DNA from 3 places in the Streptomyces sp. NPDC056835 genome. Region 1 is predicted to be linked to each of the others. Evidence: riboswitches for the same ligand, from Rfam matches in the RefSeq annotation. Region 1 holds a riboswitch; each other region holds the start of a gene.
The links. A riboswitch is a leader RNA that binds a small molecule or an ion and turns the genes downstream of it on or off. The one in region 1 is predicted to bind thiamine pyrophosphate.
Positions count from the first base shown of each region.

Region 1 (5,271 bases):
GACACGGGCGCGTACGCGGTCGGCTGGCGCTTCGGCACGCACAAGCTGGCGCCCCGTATCAGCCCCGGCAAGACCAGGGAGGGGCTGGCCGGAGCCGTCGTCTTCGCGATGGTGGCGGGTGCGCTCTGCATGGAGTTCCTGATCGACGACGGGGTCTGGTGGCAGGGACTGCTGCTGGGGCTCGCGGTCGCGGCCAGTGCGACCCTCGGTGATCTCGGCGAGTCCATGATCAAGCGGGATCTCGGCATCAAGGACATGGGCACGCTGCTGCCGGGCCACGGCGGGATCATGGACCGGCTGGACTCCCTGCTGCCCACGGCGCCGGTGGTCTGGCTGCTGCTGGTCCTCTTCGTGGGCTCGGGCTGAGCGGTACCGGTTACCCTGAAAGGGCTCGCCGCCCACGGGTGGCGGGCCCTTTTGAGCCCCGCGGCTGTGAAGCCGTTCCCGTGAGGTCTCCCGGCACCGGCACCGTTCTGCCGTACTCCCCGCCACAGCGGGGGCGCCCGGCCTCGCCGCACCGAGGAGATTTGGTTTTTCATGGCCCCGCCGACACCCGGAGAACTCACTTTCGTCGCGCCCCGCGGAGCCAAGAAACCCCCGCGGCATCTCGCCGACCTCACCCCCGCCGAGCGCCGCGAGGCCGTCGCCGCGATCGGCGAGAAGCCGTTCCGCGCCCAGCAGCTGTCGCAGCACTACTTCGCGCGGTACGCGCACGACCCCGAGCAGTGGACCGACATCCCGGCCGCCGCACGCCAGAAGCTCGCCACGGAGCTGCTGCCCGACCTGATGTCGGTGGTGCGGCACATCTCGTGCGACGACGACACCACCCGTAAGACCCTCTGGCGGCTGCATGACGGCACCCTCGTCGAGTCGGTGCTGATGCGCTACCCGGACCGGGTCACCATGTGCATCTCCTCGCAGGCGGGCTGCGGGATGAACTGCCCGTTCTGCGCCACCGGCCAGGCCGGTCTGGACCGTAACCTCTCCACCGCCGAGATCGTGCACCAGATCGTCGACGGGATGCGCGCGCTGCGTGACGGTGAGGTTCCCGGCGGTCCTTCGCGGCTGTCCAACATCGTCTTCATGGGCATGGGCGAGCCGCTCGCCAACTACAAGCGGGTGGTCGGGGCGATCCGCCGGCTGACCGACCCCGAGCCGGACGGTCTGGGTCTCTCGCAGCGCGGGATCACCGTCTCGACGGTCGGTCTGGTGCCCGCGATGCTGCGCTTCGCCGACGAGGGCTTCAAGTGCCGGCTCGCGGTCTCCCTGCACGCGCCCGACGACGAACTGCGCGACACCCTCGTCCCCGTCAATACGCGGTGGAAGGTGCGGGAAGTACTGGACGCCGCCTGGGAGTACGCGGAGAAGTCGGGCCGCCGGGTCTCCATCGAGTACGCGCTGATCCGCGACATCAACGACCAGGCGTGGCGCGGCGACCGGCTTGGCCGCCTGCTCAAGGGCAAGCGGGTGCACGTCAATCTGATCCCGCTCAACCCGACGCCCGGCTCGAAGTGGACGGCGTCGCGGCCCGAGGACGAGAAGGCGTTCGTCGAGGCGATCGCGGCCCATGGTGTGCCGGTGACCGTACGGGACACCCGGGGCCAGGAGATCGACGGAGCGTGCGGACAGTTGGCCGCCTCGGAGCGGTAGGAGCCCCTACGGCGCCAGGGGGTAACCTTGGCCTGAACGCATTGCATATTTTCCGACAGGGGAGCGCCACAGCGCTGAGAGTGCGGCACATGTCCGTGGGAGCGGGCAGCGGTCGCAGACCCTCTGAACCTTGCCCAGGTCATTCTGGGTAGGAAGTTCGGACACCACTCAAGCTGTAGCGCCCTGCCCGGGGTCCGGCCGGTACGGACCCCGGGCAGGGCCGCGTCTTCTCCTGGACATCCCAGGAGGAAAGTCAGTGAGCAGTACCCGTAAGAGCATGAGAAGGGCGGCCGTCGGCTCGCTCGCCGCCGCGCTCGGTGTCTCGGCGCTCGCCGCCTGCGGCGGGTCCGACGGCTCCACGTCGTCCGGCGACGGCGGCGGCGGTTCGGGGTCGAAGACCGTCACCCTCGTCAGCCATGACTCGTTCAACGCCTCGCCCGCCGTGCTGAAGGAGTTCACCAAGGAGACCGGTTACACGGTCAAGGTGCTGAAGAGCGGCGACGCAGGCGCGGCCCTCAACAAGGAGATCCTGACGAAGGGTTCGCCCCAGGGCGATGTCTTCTTCGGTGTCGACAACACCCTGCTCTCCCGCGCCCTCGACAACGGTCTGTTCACGCCGTACGAGGCGAAGGGCCTGGACCGCGTCGAGGAGAGCACGCGGCTCGACAAGGACAAGAACCGCGTCACCCCGATCGACACCGGCGATATCTGCGTCAACTACGACAAGAAGTACTTCGAGGACAAGAAGCTGGCGCCGCCGCGGTCCTTCGACGATCTGATCAAGCCCCAGTACAAGAACCTGCTCGTCACCGAGAACGCCGCCACCTCCTCACCCGGCCTCGGCTTCCTCCTCGGCACGGTCGCGCGCTACGGCGACAACGGCTGGCAGGACTACTGGAAGAAGCTGAAGGGCAACGGCGTCCAGGTCGTGGACAGCTGGGAGCAGGCGTACAACGAGACCTTCTCCGGCTCCGCGGGCGGCAGGAAGGCCAAGGCCGACCGGCCGCTCGTCGTCTCGTACGCCTCCAGCCCGCCGGTCGAGGTGCTGTACGCCGAGCCCCAGCCGAAGGAAGCGCCGACCGGGGTCTCCACCGGCACCTGCTTCCGGCAGACCGAGTTCGCCGGTCTGCTGAACGGCGCGAAGAACGAGGCCGGCGGCAAGGCGCTGCTGGACTTCCTGATCGGCGAGAAGTTCCAGGCGGACATGCCGCTGAACATGTTCGTCAACCCCGTGGTCAAGGACGTCGCGCTGCCTGAGCTGTTCACGAAGTTCGGCGCGACCGTCGACACGCCCGAGACCGTGGCGCCCGGGACGATCGCCGCCCACCGTGAGCAGTGGATCCAGTCGTGGTCCTCACTCGTAGTGAAGTAACACCCAAGACGCCGGGGGGCGGGCGGGCCGGGCGCGGTGGGACCGGGCGCGGGCGGGCCGGAGGGCGCGCGAACGCCGTCCGGCTCGCCCTCATGGCGCTGCCCGCCGCCTTCTTCGCGGTCTTCTTCGCCTACCCCGTGGCCGCGATCGTCGGCCGGGGACTGAAGACGGACGGCGGCTGGCGGTTCGGCCGGATCGGGGACGTACTGACCCGCCCCGACATCCTCGACGTCCTGTGGTTCACCACCTGGCAGGCACTCGCCTCCACCGCGCTCACCCTGCTGATCGCGCTCCCGGGCGCCTACGTCTTCGCACGTTTCGCCTTCCCCGGCAAACAGCTGCTGCGCGCGGTCGTCACCGTCCCGTTCGTGCTGCCGACCGTGGTCGTCGGCACCGCCTTCCTGGCGCTGCTCGGGCGTGGCGGACTCCTCGACGACCTGTGGGGCGTACGGCTCGACACCTCCGTCCGGGCGATCCTCCTCGCGCATGTCTTCTTCAACTACGCCGTGGTTGTCAGGACCGTGGGCGGCCTGTGGGCGCAGCTCGACCCGCGCCAGGAAGAAGCGGCCCGGGTCCTCGGCGCGGGACGGCTCGCGGCCTGGTGGCGGGTGACGCTGCCGGCCCTCGGCCCCGCCGTCGCGGCCGCCGCGCTGATGGTCTTCCTCTTCACCTTCACCTCCTTCGGGGTCGTACAGATCCTGGGCGGCCCCGGCTTCTCCACCCTGGAGGTGGAGATCTACCGGCAGACCGCGCAGCTCCTCGATCTGCCCACCGCCGCCGTGCTCACACTGGTGCAGTTCGCGGCGGTCGGCGCGGTCCTGGCGGTGCACGCGTGGACCGTACGGAAGCGGGAGACCGCGCTGCGGCTGGTCGATCCCGCGCTGACCGCCCGCCGGCCGCGCGGCGCCGGCCAGTGGGCTCTGCTCGGCGGGGTGCTCGGCTCCGTACTGCTGCTGATCCTGCTGCCGTTGGGGGTCCTCGTCGAACGCTCCTTGAGCGGTTCCGGCGGGTACGGATTCGACTTCTACCGGGCCCTCGGATCGGTGGACCCGAGCGGCGGCACCTTCCTCGTACCGCCGCTGGAAGCGGTCTGGAACTCCCTGCGGTACGCGCTTGTCGCGACCGTCATCGCGCTGGTGGTGGGCGGACTGGCCGCCGCCGCGCTCACCCGCCGCGCGGGCCGTCTGGTACGGGGCTTCGACGCGCTGCTGATGCTGCCGCTCGGCGTCTCGGCCGTGACCGTCGGCTTCGGCTTCCTGATCACGCTCGACAAGCCGCCGCTGGATCTGCGGGCCTCCTGGATCCTGGTGCCGCTGGCCCAGGCGCTGGTGGGGGTCCCCTTCGTCGTACGGACGTTGCTGCCGGTGCTGCGCGCGGTGGACGGACGGCTGCGCGAGGCGGCGGCCGTACTCGGCGCGTCGCCGCTGCGCGCCTGGCGGGAGGTGGATCTGCCGCTGGTACGGCGGGCGTCGCTGGTCGCCGCCGGGTTCGCGTTCGCCGTCTCGCTCGGCGAGTTCGGCGCGACGGTCTTCATCGCGCGCCCGGACCGGCCGACGCTGCCGGTGGCCGTGGCACGGCTGCTGGGGCGGCCCGGCGAGCTGAACTACGGGCAGGCGATGGCCCTTTCCACGGTCCTGATGGTGGTGTGCGCGGTGTCGCTGCTGGCGCTGGAACGTATCCGTACCGACCGCTCGGGAGAGTTCTGATGGCCTTGCTGACCCTGTCGGACGTGACCGTACGGTTCGGCGCCCGTACCGCGCTCGACGCGGTGGATCTGGAGATCGCCGAGCACGAGATCGTCTGTGTGCTCGGGCCGAGCGGCAGCGGTAAGTCGACGCTGCTGCGGGTGGTCGCCGGGCTCCAGGAGCCGGCGGGCGGACGGGTGGCGCTCGACGGCGCCGACCAGTCGGGGGTACCGGTACACCGGCGCGGGGTCGGCCTGATGTTCCAGGACCATCAGCTCTTCCCGCAGCGTGACGTACACGGCAATGTCGCCTTCGGCCTGCGGATGCGCGGCGCCGCCCGGGACGAACAGGCCCGCCGGGTCGAGGAGTTGCTCGACCTCGTCGGACTGCCGGGGGCCGGCCGCCGGGCCGTCGCCGAGCTGTCCGGCGGTGAACAGCAGCGGGTCGCGCTGGCCCGCGCGCTCGCGCCGAGACCGCGGCTGCTGATGCTGGACGAACCGCTCGGCCAGCTGGACCGCGGGCTGCGCGAACGGCTCGTGGTCGAACTGCGCGGCCTGTTCGGAC
Region 1 is NZ_JBHUBB010000054.1:2,121-7,391, reverse strand. Features, by position in the region: gene ACFRMN_RS36615 (phosphatidate cytidylyltransferase) at 1-366, shown strand, start outside; gene rlmN (23S rRNA (adenine(2503)-C(2))-methyltransferase RlmN) at 538-1,650, shown strand; TPP riboswitch at 1,698-1,823, shown strand; gene ACFRMN_RS36605 (thiamine ABC transporter substrate binding subunit) at 1,928-3,022, shown strand; gene ACFRMN_RS36600 (ABC transporter permease) at 3,115-4,728, shown strand; gene ACFRMN_RS36595 (ABC transporter ATP-binding protein) at 4,728-5,271, shown strand, end outside.

Region 2 (5,271 bases), on a different contig from region 1:
AATCGCTGGCGAGCTCTCTCGCCTTCTCTATCAGTATCTGAAAAATTACTCCTTGTGATCTGCTAGCGCGTACAGGACGATTGCGTCAAGGGGATCCACGGGATCATTCCCAGCCACTGCTTCATCTACTCCGGAGTACACGATGCGCGAGTCGGTCCAGGCCGAGGTCCTGATGAGCTTCCTCGTCTCCGAGGAGCTCTCGTTCCGAATCCCGGTGGAACTCCACTACGAGGTGAGGGATCCGTATGCCGTGCGGATGACCTTCCATCTGCCCGGCGATGCCCCCGTGACCTGGACTTTCGGCCGTGAGCTGCTGCTCGACGGAATCAACACGCCCAGTGGGGACGGCGATGTGCATATCGCGCCGACCACTCCGGAGGACCTGTCCGACGTCCATATGCGGCTCCAGGTCGGCGACGACCACGCCCTCTTCCGGGTCAGCGCGGCGCCACTGGTGGCCTTCCTCGACCGTACGGACCGGTTGGTTCCGCTCGGTCAGGAGCGCACGCTCAGTGACTTCGAGGGCAATCTGGAGGAGGCACTCGGCCGCATCCTCGCCGAGGAGAACGCCGGCTGACCCGGCTGACCCGGCGGACCTGGCGCAGACCCGGCGGACCGGCCATTCCGGCCCCGCGTGGTCACTTCTTGCGCCGGCGCCCCCTGCCGCCGAGCTTGCGGGTCACCGCGCTCTGTACCGGGACCGAGGTGGCCGACGCGGAACCCGGTTCAGGCGATGACCCCGAGCCGGGCGCGGAAGCCGGGCCGGGCGCTGAACCTGGTCCGGGCGCGGAAGCCGGGCCGGGGCCCGGTCCCATAGGCGCCGGGTACGGTGCCGCGGCGGGCATCTCCGGAGTCTGCCGGTCGGCGGAGACCACCAGCGCCGCCAGCGCCGTCGTGACCGGCACCGACGCGACCAGACCGATCGAGCCCACCAGGGTCCGGACGATCTCCTCCGCCACCAGCTCGCTGTTCGCGACCGTTCCCATGCTCGACTGCGCGATCGAGAAGAGCAGCAGAAGCGGCAGCGCCGCGCCCGCGTAGGCGAGGACGAGCGTATTGACCACCGAGGCGATATGGTCCCGGCCGATCCGGATGGCCGCCCGGTAGAGCGCGCGTGGCCCCATCGACGGATCCGCCTGACGCAGCTCCCAGACCGCCGACGTCTGGGTCACCGTCACATCGTCGAGCACACCGAGCGAACCGATGATCACGCCCGCCAGGAGCAGACCGCTCATATCGATCTCGGGATACAGGCCGTGGATCAGCCCGGTGTTGTCGTCGGTGTTGCCGGTCAGGCTCGCCCAGCCGATGAAGACCGACCCCAGCAGTCCGATCAGCAGCAGCGAGATCAGCGTGCCCAGGACCGCGACCGAGGTACGCGCCGTCAGGCCGTGGCAGAGATAGAGAGCGATCAGCATGATCGCGCTGGCCCCGACGACCGCCACGATCAGCGGGTTCGATCCCTGCAGAATCGCGGGCAGGATGAAGAGCGTCAGAATCGCGAACGAGGCGATGAGCGCGACCAGCGCCATGATGCCCCGCATTCGCCCCACCACGACCACCACCAGCGCGAAGATCCCGGCCAGCAGTGTCAGCGGCAACTTACGGTCCACGTCCGTCACGGAGTACTGGAGATCCCGTGGCGCATCGGGTGCGTATGCCACCACGACACCCTGTTTCACGTGAAACTGCCGCGGTGCGTCCGGCTGGACGACCTCGACGAAGGTGCGCCCCTTCTCTTTGCCGGTCGTGACCTCGACCGTGGCCTTCTTGCACTCCCCGGTCTCCGCCTGCTGCGCCTCGCGCCCCTGGGGCTTCGTGATGTCGCCGGTCGACGGGAGCTGGGAGGCGTTGACGTCCTTGCAGTCGACCCGTTCGATCCGTACGACCTGGCCCTGTTCCGTCTGCCGGTCGAAGCCCACGCCGGTGCGCTCGTGTGCCGGGGCGCTGCCCGGCCAGAGCACGGCCAGTCCGACGGCCACAGCGGCCGCGAACGGAATCAGGACCGCCGCGATGACCTTGCGGAGGTGCTGGGAGACCGGAGCGGCCGGCCCATGGCTGTGCGAGTGGCCGTGCGCTTCGTGAGTCTGCTGGGGAGGGGTCACCGACCGATCATCGCAAGAAGGAAGAGGCCCTCTGTTCAGCACGCCGGATATGACGCTAGCGTGGAGGCAACCTTTGCACACGCGGGAGCTCGGAGCACCGGGCTGAGAGGGCGCTGACTGTGTGGTCCCGGGGGATTCTCTCCGGACACCTGCGCTGCGCCGACCGCTGAACCTGTTACCGGGTAATGCCGGCGTAGGGAGTAGGTCTCATGACCGTTCAGGACGCCCATCCGTCTGCCTCCGACTCGGGTAATCCGAGCGAGGCCGGAAAGTCCATCGGCTGGCACAAGGGATATGTCCAGGGCTCACGCCCGGACCTCCAGGTGCCGGTCCGTCAGGTGCATCTCACCAACGGCGAGGACGTGACGCTGTACGACACGTCGGGTCCGTACACCGATCCCGGCGTCGAAACCGACGTACGCCGGGGTCTCGCACCGCTGCGCGAGAACTGGATCATCGGTCGCGGTGACACCGAGGAGTACGCGGGCCGGCCGGTCCGTCCCGAGGACGACGGGCTCAAGCACACCTCACCGCGCGGGGGGCTGCTCCGGAGCGGATCGAACGATCTGCGTGGCCTCGACGCGGTCTTCCCCGGCCGGCCGCGCCAGCCCAGGCGGAGCCGGAGCGGGCAGCCGGTGACGCAGCTCGCGTATGCCCGGCGCGGTGACATCACTCCGGAGATGGAGTACGTCGCGATCCGCGAGAATGTGCCCGCGGAGGTCGTCCGCGAGGAGATCGCCGCCGGCCGGGCCGTACTGCCGGCCAATGTCAATCACCCGGAGATCGAGCCGATGATCATCGGCAAGCGGTTCCTGGTGAAGGTCAATGCCAATATCGGCAATTCCGCCGTCACCTCCTCCATCGAGGAGGAGGTGGAGAAGATGACCTGGGCGACGCGCTGGGGCGCGGACACGGTCATGGACCTCTCGACGGGCCGCAATATCCACACCACCCGGGAGTGGGTGCTGCGCAACTCCCCCGTCCCCATCGGCACCGTCCCGCTGTACCAGGCGCTCGAAAAAGTGGATGGCAAGGCCGAGGAGCTGACCTGGGACATCTACAAGGACACGGTCGTCGAGCAGGCCGAGCAGGGCGTCGACTACATGACGGTGCATGCCGGAGTGCTGCTGCGGTACGTGCCGCTGACGGCCCGTCGCAAGACGGGCATCGTCTCGCGCGGTGGTTCGATCATGGCCGCCTGGTGTCTCGCGCACCACAAGGAGTCGTTCCTGTACGAGAACTTCGAGGAGCTGTGCGAGATCCTCGCGGCCTACGATGTGACGTACTCCCTGGGTGACGGTCTGCGGCCCGGTTGCATCGCGGACGCCAACGACGAGGCGCAGTTCGCCGAGTTGCGCACGCTGGGCGAGCTGAACTCGACCGCCAAGCGGCTGGGCGTGCAGACGATGATCGAGGGCCCGGGGCATGTCCCGATGCACAAGATCAAGGAGAACATCGACCTTCAGCAGGAGATCTGCGAGGAGGCGCCGTTCTACACGCTCGGCCCGCTGACGACCGATGTGGCCCCGGCGTACGACCACATCACCTCCGGCATCGGCGCGGCGATGATCGCGTGGTGGGGGACGGCGATGCTCTGCTACGTCACGCCCAAGGAGCACCTCGGCCTGCCGGATCGCGATGATGTGAAGACCGGTGTCATCACGTACAAGATCGCGGCGCACGCGGCGGACCTCGCCAAGGGGCATCCGGGGGCGCAGGAGTGGGACGACGCGCTGTCCGACGCCCGGTTCGAGTTCCGGTGGGAGGACCAGTTCAATCTGGCCCTCGATCCGGACACGGCACGGGAGTTCCATGACGAGACCCTGCCGGCCGAACCGGCGAAGACGGCGCATTTCTGCTCGATGTGCGGCCCCAAGTTCTGCTCGATGAAGATCTCGCAGGACATCAGGCGCAGGCACGGAGGTGACATGGAGTCGGCGGGGACGGAGGAGGCCGGGATGGAGTCCGCCGAGATCGAGGCGGGCATGGCGGAGAAGTCCAAGGAGTTCGCCGCGGCGGGCAACCGGGTGTATCTGCCGCTCGCGGACTGAGCGAGCTTCTGTCACCGGGGGCGTTTGTCCCCGGGGCGTCAGTCGCCGGGCCTGTCACCGGGGCATCGTCGCCGGGCCCGTCGCCGGGATGCCCGTCATCGGGGCCGCTTCCGCGGTCGGCGGGACCGCGCACCGGCTGGAGGCTACTCCGGCCGGTGTTCCGGGCCGCCGAAGTCGGGGCTGGAGAAGTCCGGGCTGCTGAACGTCGGGCGCCGGCCGGCGGTCGAGCCCTCGTCCGGGCTGGAGAAGTCCGGGCGGCTGTAGCCGATCTTGGGCAGGTGCTTCGCCGGCTGTGCCTGGCGCGGCGCGGGCGGGGCGGCCCGGGTGCCGGCGCTCGGGTCGGCCAGCGCTGTCCGCAGGAAGGGCAGGATGCCGCGCTCCAGCAGGGCCTGGCGCCAGGCCTCCCGCGCGTGGGCCACCTCGTCGGGCAGCTCGCCGCCCCATGGTTCCTCGGCAGGAAGCTGGGTCGCGGTATTGCGCAGGGCCGTGACGAGCAGACCTATCGCGGCGACCAGGAGGCCGACGACGGTCACGGCGGCGAAGAACCACCCGACCGCGACCATGCTGCGGGCGAAGGCGGGCGGCGGGCTGAGCGCTTTGAGGAGGTAGCCGACAAGCAGGAAGATCACCGCCGCGGTGCCGCCGAGGACCGGGGCCAGCACGGTGATAACAACCGCGAGCCCCGCGCCGGCGTCCGGAGCCTCGCTCCCCGACGGGGTCGAGGCGACGTCCTGGACTGATGAGGAAGAGGGCGCGGGCGAGCGGAATTCCTCGCGGATCTTCGTGAAACGCTCGTACTCCGCGGCGGCGGACGTGGTGATCAGCGCCGTGGCGCCCAGGGCCATCGTGCGCAGTTGCTCGCTGGTGAGCCGCTGTCCCGCCGCGGAGAGTTCCGCACGGTCGTGCGCGTGGCGCAGCGCCTCGTCGAGGATCCGCTCGAAATCCGCGCGATCCTCGCTCAGCAGGTGTGGAGCGCTGTTCATGTGGATCCCCCGATGCTCCGTAGGGCCGGTTCGCCCGTGTGGGACGGGCAGTTGGCGGAAACGGAGGAGAGCCTGCTACGGATAAGGCGATGGTAGAGCTGTTGTGGCGGGGCGTGACAGGGGGTTTCGGGA
Region 2 is NZ_JBHUBB010000020.1:146,794-152,064, reverse strand. Features, by position in the region: gene ACFRMN_RS23430 (IclR family transcriptional regulator) at 1-41, shown strand, start outside; gene ACFRMN_RS23425 (SsgA family sporulation/cell division regulator) at 143-577, shown strand; gene ACFRMN_RS23420 (YibE/F family protein) at 639-2,105, opposite strand; TPP riboswitch at 2,177-2,322, shown strand; gene thiC (phosphomethylpyrimidine synthase ThiC) at 2,315-4,156, shown strand; gene ACFRMN_RS23410 (hypothetical protein) at 4,300-5,145, opposite strand.
Region 2: it holds a riboswitch for thiamine pyrophosphate, as region 1 does, so the genes downstream of both, thiC (phosphomethylpyrimidine synthase ThiC) here and ACFRMN_RS36605 (thiamine ABC transporter substrate binding subunit) in region 1, are expected to answer to the same signal.

Region 3 (5,271 bases), on a different contig from region 1:
GCGGATGGTGATGTCGTCAGACGGCGAGCGCCTGGGCCCGGCGCTTCACCTCCGTGCCGCGATTCTCACTGAGCGCCTGCGCGGGCGTGCCCGGCAGCGTGGGGTCGGGGGTGAAGAGCCACTCAAGCATCTCTTCGTCGGTGAAGCTGTCGTCCCTCAGGAGCGTCAAGGTGCCCGCGAGGCCCTTGACGACCTTGTTGCCGTCGATGAAGGCGGCGGGCACCTGGAGCGTCCTGTTCTCGCCGCGGCGCACCGCGATCAGCTGGCCTTCCTTCACCAGCTGCCGCACACGCGTCACCTCGACATCGAGCTTTTCCGCGATGTCGGGCAGGTGGAGCCAGGCGGGGACGAGAGCATCGATCTTTGCGTCAATCTCGGTCACAAGGACAAGCGTGCCATCCCGGACTGACAGACGGTAGCCGAGGAGCCCCAATCGGGCCGCCGCCCCGGAGGGGCCGGGAAGCCCCCGGCGGGGTGGGGAGCCCCGGAGGGCCGGAAGCCCCGGGCGGGGTTGGGGAGCCCCGGGCGGGGTTGGAGCCCCGGGCCGGGTCCCGCCGGGGTCAGAGCGCGGCCTTGCGCAGCGGTAGGGACGGGTCCGCGGTCCGCGCCGGGTCCAGCCGCGCGCCCGCCTCGATCAGCTTGCGCCCCTGGGCCAGATCCCGGGGCCTGCCGACGGCCAGCAGCGCGGTCGGCGTGCCGTCCCGCAGCCACACCACCGACCAGGCGCTCTCGGCCGGATCGCCGCGCCACACCAGGGTGTCGCCGGCCTCGTGGTGGCCCGCGTACTGCACGAAGCGGCCGAACTGCTCCGACCAGAAGTACGGCACGGGGTCGTAGACCTCGTCGGTCTCGCCGACCACCTGCGCGGCGACCGTACGCGGCCCCTGAAGGGCGTTGTCCCAGTGATGTACGAGCAGTCGCTCTCCGTAACGGGCCGAGGGGAACGAGGCGCAGTCCCCGACCGCGTACACCTCGGGCAGCGAGGTCCGCAGCCGCTCGTCCGCCACGATGGCGCCGTCCGGTCCCAGCTCGATCCCCGATCCGGCCAGCCAGCCCGTCGCGGGCCGCGCGCCGATGCCCACGACCACCGCGTCGGCGTCCAGCCGCCGGCCGTCCGCGAGGATCACCGCGCCCGGTTCGACACCGGCCACCGGGGCGTCCGTCAGCAGTTCGGCCCCGCTCTCCGCGTACCAGCCGGTCAGGGGCGCGGCGACCTCGGCGGGCAGGACGCCCGCGAGCGGCCGGTCGGCGGCCTCGACGACAGTCACGGCGCAGCCCGCCTCCCGGGCGGCCGTGGTGAACTCCGCGCCGATCCACCCGGCGCCGACGACCACGACCCGCTGTCGCCGGCCGAGTACCGGACGCAGCCGTTCCGCGTCGTCCAGCGTGCGCAGCAGATGGACCCCGGGCAGCGACTCGGTGCCCGGCAGGTTGACCGGCTCCGCGCCGGTCGCGATGACCAGCACGTCGTACGGGACTGGCCCGCGCGCGGTGTCCAGTTCGCGTGCGCCGGAGCGCAGTCCGGTGACATCGAGGCCGAGCCTGAGCCGGACGGACAGCGCCGCGAAGTCGATGTCGAAGGCCGAGCTCTCGGCCTTGCCCAACAGGACCGCCTTGGAGAGCGGGGGCCGGTCGTACGGCGGATGCGGCTCGGCGCCGAGCACCGTGACCGGGCCGCCGAAGCCCTTCTCCCGCAGGGCCACCGCGGTCTGCACCCCCGCCATGCCCGCGCCGACGATGACCACCCGCGGCTGTGCGGCCGGACCGGGCTCCTGCTGTCCCTGCTGTCCCTGCTGTCCCTGCTGTCGCTCGCTCACCCGATCACCTTAGAGGCCACGCACACAGCTGGGGCGGCGCCCACGGCGATCGCTCCCTTACGGTGATCGCTCCCTTACAGCGCGCGGAACGGAGCGTTAGTCTGGCTTTCGACACTACCTCGCGGGAGTCCGGACGCACCGGGCTGAGAGGGAGGCTGAGGCGGCCTCCGACCGTACGAACCTGATCCGGGTCATGCCGGCGAAGGGAGGGGCTGGACGCCCATGCAGTCACCCCATCAAGGAACCACTACGGGCTCCGACGTCCTCGTCATCGGGGGCGGGCTGATCGGCCTGGTCACCGCCTGGCGGGCGGCGCAGCGCGGGCTGCGTACCGCCGTCACCGACCCCGATCCGGGCGGCGGCGCGGCGCGGGTCGCGGCGGGGATGCTCGCCGCCGTCACCGAACTCCACCACGGCGAGGAGACGTTGCTCGGCCTCAACCTCGCCTCCGCCGCGCGCTACCCCGGCTTCGTCGCCGAACTGGAGGCGGCGAGCGGACGGGACACCGGCTATCGCGCCTGCGGCACCCTCGCCGTCGCCCTCGACACCGACGACCGCGCGCAGTTGCGCGAGCTGCACGACCTCCAGCAGCGCTCGGGGCTGACGTCCCAGTGGCTCACGGGCCGCGAGTGCCGGCGCCTGGAGCCGATGCTCGCGCCGGGCGTGCGCGGCGGTCTGCGGGTCGACGGCGACCATCAGATCGACCCCCGCCGGCTGGCCGCGGCCCTGCTGACCGCGTGCGAACGGGCCGGGGTGGTGTTCCACCGCGCCCACGCCGACCGGCTCTCCGTCGTACGCGACCGGGCCACCGGCGCCGTCCTGGCCGACGGCCGCGCGCTCACCGCGGACCAGGTGGTCCTGGCGGGCGGCAGCCTCAGCGGCCGGCTCGGGGGCGTACCGGCCGACGCGCTGCCGCCCGTACGGCCCGTCAAGGGCCAGGTCCTGCGGCTGACCGTGCCGCGTACCCACGCGCCCTTCCTCTCCAGGACGGTACGGGCCGTGGTGCGCGGCAGCCACGTCTATCTGGTGCCGCGCGAGAACGGTGAACTGGTCGTCGGCGCCACCAGCGAGGAACTCGGCTGGGACACCACGGTCACGGCGGGCGGGGTGTACGAACTGCTGCGGGACGCGCACGAACTCGTCCCCGGCATCACGGAACTGCCGCTCACGGAAACCCTCGCCGGGCTGCGCCCCGGCTCCCCGGACAACGCCCCCCTGCTCGGACCCACCGCGCTGCCGGGGCTGTCCCTGGCCACCGGCCACCACCGCAACGGGGTGCTGCTCACACCCGTCACCGGCGACGCGATGGCCGCGGTGCTGACGACCGGTGAACTGCCCCCGGAGGCCCGCGCCTTCTCCCCGTCGCGTTTCTCCTCGCGCCCCTCGCCCGTCGCGGCCATCCCTCAGGAGCAGCCCGTATGAACATCTCCGTGAACGGCGAGCCGTACGAGCTCGCGCCCGCCACCACCCTCGACGTCGTGGTCGCCGCGCTCACCGCCGCGCCCTCGGGCGTCGCCGCGGCCGTCAACGAGACGGTGGTCCCGCGCACCCGCTGGTCCGGCACACCACTCAGCGACGGCGACCGGGTCGAGGTCCTCACCGCCGTCCAGGGGGGCTGAACCATGGCCGACGATCCGCTGACCATCGGCTCCACCACGTTCGCCTCCCGGCTGATCATGGGCACGGGCGGCGCGCCCAGCCTCGACGTGCTGGAACGGTCCCTGGTCGCCTCCGGCACCGAGCTCACCACGGTCGCGATGCGCCGCCTCGACCCCACGGTGCACGGCTCCGTCCTGTCCGTACTCGCCTCGCTGGGCATCCGGGCGCTGCCCAACACGGCGGGCTGCTTCACCGCCGGTGAGGCGGTACTCACGGCGCGGCTCGCCCGTGAGGCGCTGGGTACGGACTGGATCAAGCTGGAGGTCGTCGCGGACGAGCGCACGCTGCTGCCCGACCCCATCGAACTGCTCGACGCGGCGGAGACCCTGGTCGACGACGGCTTCACGGTGCTGCCGTACACCAACGACGATCCCGTGCTCGCCGCGAAGCTGGAGGACGTGGGGTGCGCGGCGATCATGCCGCTCGGCTCGCCGATCGGCTCCGGGCTCGGCATCCGCAACCCGCACAACTTCGAGCTGATCGTGGAGCGGGCGCGGGTGCCGGTGATCCTGGACGCGGGGGCGGGTACGGCGTCGGACGCGGCGCTGGCGATGGAGCTGGGGTGCGCGGCGGTGATGCTGGCGTCGGCGGTGACGCGGGCGCGGGAGCCGGTGCTGATGGCGGAGGCGATGCGGTACGCGGTGTCGGCGGGGCGGCTGGCGTGGCGGGCGGGGCGGATGCCGCGGCGGCGGATCGCGTGGGCGTCGTCGCCGGTGGAGGGGGTGGCGTCGCTGGACCCGGAGAGGCCGGCGTTCTGAGCGGCGGGGTGCGCCGTCCGGCGGGGGTGCGCCTCCGGCGGGGGTGCGGGGTGCGCCGTCCGGCGGGGGTGCGGGTGCGGGTGCGTGCGTCGTGGTGCGGGTGCGCCGTCGTGGTGCCGGGGCCTGCGGAGGTGCGTGTCCGGACTGCGCTGCGATCGATTTGCGACTCCGTCGCGTGGTCACCGCGCTTCGCGCGTGCTGCGACGCTTTACGTCCGGACACGCACCTCCTCCGACCCCGACCCCCTCCCCCCGGTGGTCCCGGCCATTCGCCACCCTGGCTGGGGGTCGGGGGTGGGTGCGGCCCGGTGGGCCCGGCCATTCGCCGTCCTGGCGGGGAGCGCCACCCGGCAACAGGCCAACGCACCCCCTGACCACGCCCCCGCCGGGGACGCACCGCTCGTAGACTCGGGCGCGTGGATACGACCCTCAAGGACCCCATCGTCGGCCGCGTGCTCGACGGCCGCTACCGCGTGGACGCGCGGATCGCTGTCGGCGGTATGGCCACGGTCTACCGGGCCGTCGACACCCGGCTCGACCGGGTCCTCGCCCTCAAGGTGATGCACCCCGCCCTCGCCGCCGACGCCACCTTCGTCGAGCGCTTCATCCGTGAGGCCAAGTCGGTGGCCCGGCTGGCGCATCCCAATGTCGTCGCGGTCTTCGACCAGGGCGCCGAGGGCGCGTATGTCTATCTGGCGATGGAGTACGTCGCGGGGTGCACGCTGCGCGATGTCGTGCGGGAGCGCGGGGCGCTTCGGCCCCGGGCCGCGCTGGACATTCTGGAGCCGGTGCTGGCCGCGCTGGGGGCCGCGCACCGCGCGGGGTTCGTGCACCGGGACATGAAGCCGGAGAACGTGCTGATAGGGGACGACGGCCGGGTCAAGGTCGCCGACTTCGGACTCGTGCGGGCCGTGGGCGATGTCACGAACACCACCGGGAGCGTCCTCGGCACGGTGTCCTATCTGGCGCCGGAGCAGATCGAGGACGGCACGTCCGACACCCGCGTCGATGTGTACGCCTGCGGGGTCGTCCTCCACG
Region 3 is NZ_JBHUBB010000013.1:209,296-214,566, forward strand. Features, by position in the region: gene ACFRMN_RS17660 (Rv2175c family DNA-binding protein) at 17-382, opposite strand; gene ACFRMN_RS17665 (NAD(P)/FAD-dependent oxidoreductase) at 561-1,817, opposite strand; TPP riboswitch at 1,929-2,042, shown strand; gene thiO (glycine oxidase ThiO) at 2,040-3,239, shown strand; gene thiS (sulfur carrier protein ThiS) at 3,236-3,436, shown strand; gene ACFRMN_RS17680 (thiazole synthase) at 3,440-4,234, shown strand; gene pknB (Stk1 family PASTA domain-containing Ser/Thr kinase) at 4,650-5,271, shown strand, end outside.
Region 3: it holds a riboswitch for thiamine pyrophosphate, as region 1 does, so the genes downstream of both, thiO (glycine oxidase ThiO) here and ACFRMN_RS36605 (thiamine ABC transporter substrate binding subunit) in region 1, are expected to answer to the same signal.